One region of the Marinomonas sp. FW-1 genome, then DNA from elsewhere that is predicted to be linked to it. Evidence: predicted binding sites of a transcription regulator. Region 1 holds the regulator's gene; the other holds the start of a gene.
What was found. The regulator FliA, encoded in region 1, starts transcription of late flagellar genes. The targets are predictions, from matches to a motif close to CTAAAGTTNNNNNNNNNNCNGCCGATA.

Region 1 (3,427 bases):
CAAGAAGTTCCAGATCATAAACGTATTACTGTCGTGGGGGTTATTGGTCAATAGTAATTGCCAGTTTTCTGTAAAATATTGTATCTATATTTATCGGAATCTTTCGGGTAAGCTATGGATTTGTAAGAAAAATAAACTGTAAGGATTAAGGTATTCATGCAAATTAGGCGGTTTCGAGCACCAGACATGCGCCAAGCGATACGGAAAGTTCGTGACGCCGTAGGTCCTGATGCGGTTATCTTGTCAAATCAACGTCTGCCAACAGGCGAGATAGAAATTGTTGCCGCTCTAGATTACGATGGATCTTTGCCTTCTAGCATGTCGTCTAAACGTTCGAGCTCAAGCTCTTCGCGCCCTGACACTTCGGTCGATCCTAGTGCGAATTATTTAGAACGCATAGAACGAGCCAAGCAACAAACCACGCTACCTCAGAATGACGCACCTTCCTATACTTCACCGCGTCAAAACTCTCAGATTGAAATGCCGCCACTGCCTGAAGATAAGGAAGATCCAGCTGTTGAAGAGGCTTTATCTGTTAAAAATAGTGATAATGCTAAGCAATTGCAGGACATGGAGCGCGAACTGAAAAGTGTTCGGGCTATGCTGGAACAGCATCAGCAAAATGACAACCGTAGCTCTGCCAAAGAATCTTCTGTTGAGACTCGAGCCCGCGAAAAGTTAAAAGGGTTAGGGTTGTCTGAGTTTGTTGTGTCTAGACTGATGGATGATATAGATCTAAAAGGCCGTGAAGATGACTGGAATAGGTTATTGGCACATTTGGCTGACTATATACCTATTCGCTCAGGCTCTAATGAATTACGCGGCTGTATTGCCTTTATGGGCCCTACTGGTGTTGGTAAAACAACCACAATCGGTAAAATTGCTGCCCAGCACGTATTGAAACATGGCTCTGAAGGTGTTGTATTAATTACAACAGACACCTATCGAATTGCTGCTCATGAACAACTGAGAACGTTTGGGCGTATTTTAAATGTTCCCGTTGAAGTTGTTAATGAGTATTCAGATTTAAATGAAGTGTTAGCAAAATACGCGCATTACTCTTTGGTATTGGTTGATACGGCAGGTATGAATCCAAGAGATTCTAATCTTGAGCGCCAATTGTTAATGATGAAACGAGCAAGGGCCAGCCTTAAGAAGTTATTAGTATTGCCTTGCACAAGCCAAAGACAAGTTCTGAAAACCGTGACTGAAATATATTCACAGGTGCAGCTTGATGGGTGTGTTTTAAGTAAGCTTGACGAATCAGCTTCACTTGGCGAAGCGATTAGTGTAGTTATTGAAGAAGGTCTTCCTGTTGTTTATATCGCAGATGGACAAAGAATACCTGATGATATCGAACCTGCTCGTGCTCATAACCTGATTAGTAGAGCTGTTTATACAGCAGAACACTACAGTCAGCTTTATGGGTCACTAAAGTATGGTAGTTAGTAAAATTATGTTATTACTGAAAGCGTTGCGCCAAACTATGTAGTACAGTTAGTTAGCGCAACTAACTTAAATGGTAAAGGTTGCTTAGACTATTTTTATGCAGACCAAAAACGGATATAACACATACTCCAAAAAAGCAACGCTCTCAATTGATGCGATTGTTGAACAATACGGGTATTTAGTGAAAAAAATTGCTTATCACCTATTGGCGAGATTGCCTGATAGTGTGGATATAGACGATTTGATTCAAGCTGGCATGATGGGGCTAATTGAGGCGTATAAACGCTTTGAGTCTACGAAAGGCGCCAGCTTTGAAACTTATGCGGGAATCCGTATTCGCGGTTCTATAATGGATGAGGTGCGAAAAACAGATTGGGCGCCTCGTTCAGTAAGACGAAATGGTAGAGCAGTTGCTAACGCCATAAAAGAATTGGAAGCGACCCTGGGACGAGAAGCTTCAGATATGGAAGTAGCAGCGCATATGAATATAGGGATGGATGAATATCATGAAATGATTCATTCATCTATGTCTACTCAGTTGTTTAGCTATGAAGAAATGCTAGACTCTGATACAAATAATCTAGATAGCGTTGAATCCGAAGTTGAAAATGCACCATATTCTTTAGTTGAAGAAGGCGGATTTCAAAATCAATTGGCAATAGAAATTGATAACCTACCGGAAAGAGAAAAGTTAGTTTTGTCACTTTATTATAATGAAGAACTTAACTTGAAAGAAATTGGTGCAGTGTTAGGCGTAAGTGAATCAAGGGTTAGTCAAATTCATAGTCAAGCGGCTATGAGATTGAAAGCTAGATTAAGCGATTGGCGAGATTAATTATGAGTTGTGTAATATTACCTTTAGGGTGTGGAGGTTGCATTGGATAAAAACATGAAGATCCTAATTGTTGATGATTTCTCGACAATGAGACGAATCATTAAAAACCTACTACGGGATTTAGGGTTTACCAATACAGTCGAAGCTGATGATGGGACGACTGCGTTACCCATACTTCAAGCCGGTACGATTGATTTTCTCGTTACCGATTGGAATATGCCAGGTATGACAGGGATCGAATTACTTCGTGCCGTGCGTGCAGATGAAAAATTGAAAAGCATTCCTGTTCTTATGGTAACGGCAGAGGCGAAACGTGACCAAATTATTGCTGCAGCTCAGGCTGGGGTGAATGGTTATGTTGTTAAGCCGTTTACTGCGGTGGCTCTCAAAGAAAAAATTGAGAAAATATTCGAACGAATAGATGCTGCGAAATAGGAAATGTAGATGTCAAAGATATTGGGATCTGGACTAGGGGATTTTGAAAATCTAGTTAAAGACGGCGCAGTTGAGCTTTTAAATTACATTGAAGTCGGTGACTTTAGTGGTGCAATTAAAAAGATTCAAGAGCTGAGCGAAGCCCGACATAATAGTTTCTATAACGAAGTGGGTTTTTTAACTCGAAGTTTGCATGATGCTATTCGTGATTTTCAGGTTGATTCAATGGACCTTGTTGTTGGTGAGGGCGGGAGCGAGTCTGTTACCAAAATTACTGATGCCTCGGATCGATTGAATTATGTTATCGAAACGACTAGTGCAGCTGCTAATAAAACCATGGATATGGTTGATAGTAGTGTTCCTGTCGCTAGCGAACTACAAAGCCAGGCGAGAGAGCTACGCAAAGACTGGAGTCGTTTGATTCAGCGAGATTTAACACCGCAAGAATTTAGAGACTTATACAAACGTATTGATGTCTTCTTATCGTATGCGGACGATAGTGCCACTACCTTGCATTCAAACCTCAACACAATTCTTCTAGAGCAAGGTTATCAAGACCTAACAGGTCAAGTTATCGCTAGAGTGAATGATTTAATTCGTGATGTAGAAGAAAAACTTGTGCATCTCGTTGCTGTTGCTGGACGCGTTGATAGTATCTCCGGAATTGAACACAAAGAGAAAGAGTCTGAACACGATGACACTCGTGGA
Region 2 (3,427 bases), 130 kb from region 1:
GGCTTTTTCTAAGCCAGGTCAGAAAATTGATGTGACGGTCTCTTCTATTGGTAACGCAAGCGCATTACGAGGCGGTACTCTTTTGCTTTCTACATTGAAGGGTGCGGATGGGGCTGTTTATGCAATTGCGCAAGGTAACCTTGTTGTGGGTGGCTTAGGCGCTGATGGTTCAAGAAATTCCGTTAACGTGCCTACTGTTGGGCGAATTCCTAACGGTGCCAGCGTTGAGCGTATAGTGCCTAGTAGCTTTAATACCGGTGACACCTTGACGTTTAACTTGAATCGCCCAGATTTCACAACGGCTAAGCAAGTATCAGATAAGATTAATAACCTCCTTGGCCCTGGTGTGGCAACAACTCTAGATGCTACGTCTATTCGAGTATCGGCGCCAAGAGACCCAAGTCAACGTGTTACTTATCTGTCTATTCTTGAAAACTTGGATGTTGAAGTTGCTGAAGAGCGTGCTCGTATTGTGGTGAACTCTCGTACTGGAACCATTATTATTGGTCAGCATGTCAAAGTTTCACCTGCCGCCATTACTCATGGTAGCTTAACTGTGACAATTCAAGAGGTGCCACCTGAAGTTGGTCAAGATGGAACAGTAACCGGCGGAGAGACAATCATATCGCCTCGTGAGGGAATTGAAATAGCCCCTGATAGTGGTCGTATGTTTGTGTTTGACCCAGGTGCTTCATTGAATGATATTGTACGTGCCGTTAATCAGGTTGGCGCAGCGCCAGGTGATGTTATGGCGATATTGGAAGGCTTAAAACAAGCTGGTGCTATTAATGCAGATTTAGTGGTGATATAGATTTGGTTATGAACTCAGTGCCGCCCAAACAAGACTTTTTTGCTGACTTTTCGACCTTGACTGACTTGAAAACTAAGGCGCAAAAAGACCCTGATGGCGCGTTAAAAGATGTGGCTCAGCAATTTGAATCCATTTTCATTAACATGCTGTTGAAAAATATGCGTAGCACTAACGAGGCAATCGGAAGTGGTTTGTTTGCTAGTGCTCAAACAAAGCAGTATCAGGAAATGATGGACTCTCAGATGTCGCAGAGTCTAGCGAGTTCTGGTGGTATTGGCTTATCTGACGCACTTATTCGTCAGTATCAAACACAGCAGCAGGCCCGTATCAGCTCTCCTGAAGCCAAACAGCGTGGAGATACTGACTTTTTAAATCAAGTGGCAAAACAGGACTTGGTTCGAATTCAGGCTTTGGCGCATCGTGCGTCGACGGAGTTTATTGAATCTGTACAGCAAGAGGCTAAGCAAAAAGCGTCTACTGGCGCTGCAGACGAGTCCTCTTCTACTGCTGCCCCTTCCGCACTTTCTGTTGTATTTGGATCCCCGCAGGAATTTGTTGATAACCTTTGGCCTCATGCTCAGCGAGCGGCCGAAAAGTTAGGGGTAAACCCCAAGGCTATATTGGCTCAAGCAGCATTGGAGACAGGGTGGGGTAAATACCCTATTGCTAAAGAAGATGGTGCGGCCAGTTTTAATTTATTTGGCATTAAAGCCGATACTCGTTGGCAGGGCGATAGGGCCGTTGTGAATACCTTAGAGTTTCGTGATGGTGTTGCTCGGCGAGAGAAAGCCGCGTTTAGGGCTTACGATTCTTTTTCGCAAAGCTTTGAAGATTATGCGAATTTTTTGTCTTCTAGTGAGCGGTATAAAGATGCCATTAATGCTGGGGATGACGCGTCAATGTTTGCCGCTTCTTTGCAAAAAGGCGGCTATGCTACAGACCCTAAATACGCTGAAAAAATTGAAAATATCCTTTCAAGCGAATGGTTTCAGCGGTTGTAGGCTTTTTTCTTGCCGTCTTGGCGCTTTTTTATTTTTAAATAAAATCGCCTAAAATCCTATATTGTGTTGTTAAAGTTACCTTTTTTCTTATTTTCATTTGTTTTGCACTCTCTTTCAAGAAAATATTTCGAAATTAAATTCTACTAAATAGAAGCATTGGTAAACTTCTTGCATCCTTAGTCGTTAGAGCGGGCTTTTAAAGCTTGGCTATTTTGAAAACGTACTAGAGGTGTGAGCAATGGGCTCAAATTTATATTCAATTGGTTTGTCTGGACTTCAGTCCAGTAATGCCCGTATTAATACGACAGGGCAGAACACATCCAATGTGGATACAGAGGGTTATAGCCGCCAAAGGACTGACACCACTAGTTCGCCTGTAGGAGGTGTCGTACTTCGTGATACTGCACGCCTGGTTGATAATTTTGTTAGTAAGCAAGTGCGTACTGATACCTCGACACATTCCTATTACGATACCTATCATTCGATGATTTCGACTTCTGACAATCTGTTGGCAGAAGACAGTATTTCTTTGAACACATATCTGAATAAATCTTTTGATGCATTACAGACGGTTAATAACGATCCTACGTCTTCGTCATTGCGGCAGTTGGCCCACTCTAGCCTTACTAATCTAGTGCAGCAATATCATGTTTTGTCTGGTGTGGTGAGTGATCAGGAAGGGCTGGTAGATGCACAGCTTTCTTCATCTTTGAAAGATGTAAATGCCATTACATCAAAAATTTCAAGTCTGAATAAACAAATTTTGAGACAAGAAGGTCTCTCTAGATCGCCAGCCAATGAGTTACGAGATCAACAAGAGTTGTTGGCTAAGGATTTATCTGAATATCTAGATATCAACGCTCAATTTAACGATGAAGGGTTGATGACAATACAGTTGGCAAATGGTCAGCCGTTGGTTATGGACCAAAACCCGACAGAAATTAAAGTTAGACCAAATCAATTGCAACCCAAAAAAATTGATTTGGTGGTGAGCTTTGGTGACTATGAAGTGGCTTTAAAAACACAAGGCTTAGGCGGAAGTGTTGGTGGGCTTGTTGACTATAGATCTGAATTTAGTGTCTATGCTGATAGAACCTTAGGGCAGCACGCCATTGCGTTAGCTGATGCTATGAATACTCAGAATAAAAAAGGTATTGATGGTAACGGCCAGGCAGGTAAAAACCTATTTTCTTTAGGGGAAGTAAAAGTCTATTCATCCCTAGAAAATATTAACAAGGCTAAAGATATTTCAGTCAAGGTATCGGATGGTGAAGCAGCTAAAATCACAAAAGAGACTTTTGAGTTAACCAAAACGGACGATAATCGCTTTTCAATAAAAAGAATTGATGAAAAAGGCAATTCAACGGAGCAGAATATTATTTTTGATCCTGTCTCACTCACAAAAGACAGTGATGGATACGTTAAGATAGACGAACTTGGCATTGATATTCGTATTGATAATATGAGTGCCATTGACGATAACGATGTGTTCCGCTTTACCCCAACGGAAGGTGCTGCAGCTGGATTGTCGCTCTTTGCAAAAAATGGTGAGGCGCTTGCTTTAAGTGCGCCTGTTAGCGTTAGTACTGGGTCTAGCAACTTATCCGATGCCCGA

Region 2: the regulator FliA is predicted to act here: its motif matches at 1,972-1,998, upstream of flgK (flagellar hook-associated protein FlgK).

Annotation. Positions count from the first base shown of each region.
Region 1 is NZ_CP025987.1:1,000,602-1,004,028, forward strand. It holds gene flhA (flagellar biosynthesis protein FlhA) at 1-54, shown strand, start outside; gene flhF (flagellar biosynthesis protein FlhF) at 157-1,449, shown strand; gene C1X04_RS04660 (RNA polymerase sigma factor FliA) at 1,547-2,284, shown strand; gene cheY (chemotaxis response regulator CheY) at 2,327-2,719, shown strand; gene C1X04_RS04670 (protein phosphatase CheZ) at 2,729-3,427, shown strand, end outside.
Region 2 is NZ_CP025987.1:868,673-872,099, forward strand. It holds gene C1X04_RS04035 (flagellar basal body P-ring protein FlgI) at 1-811, shown strand, start outside; gene flgJ (flagellar assembly peptidoglycan hydrolase FlgJ) at 820-1,812, shown strand; gene flgK (flagellar hook-associated protein FlgK) at 2,051-3,427, shown strand, end outside.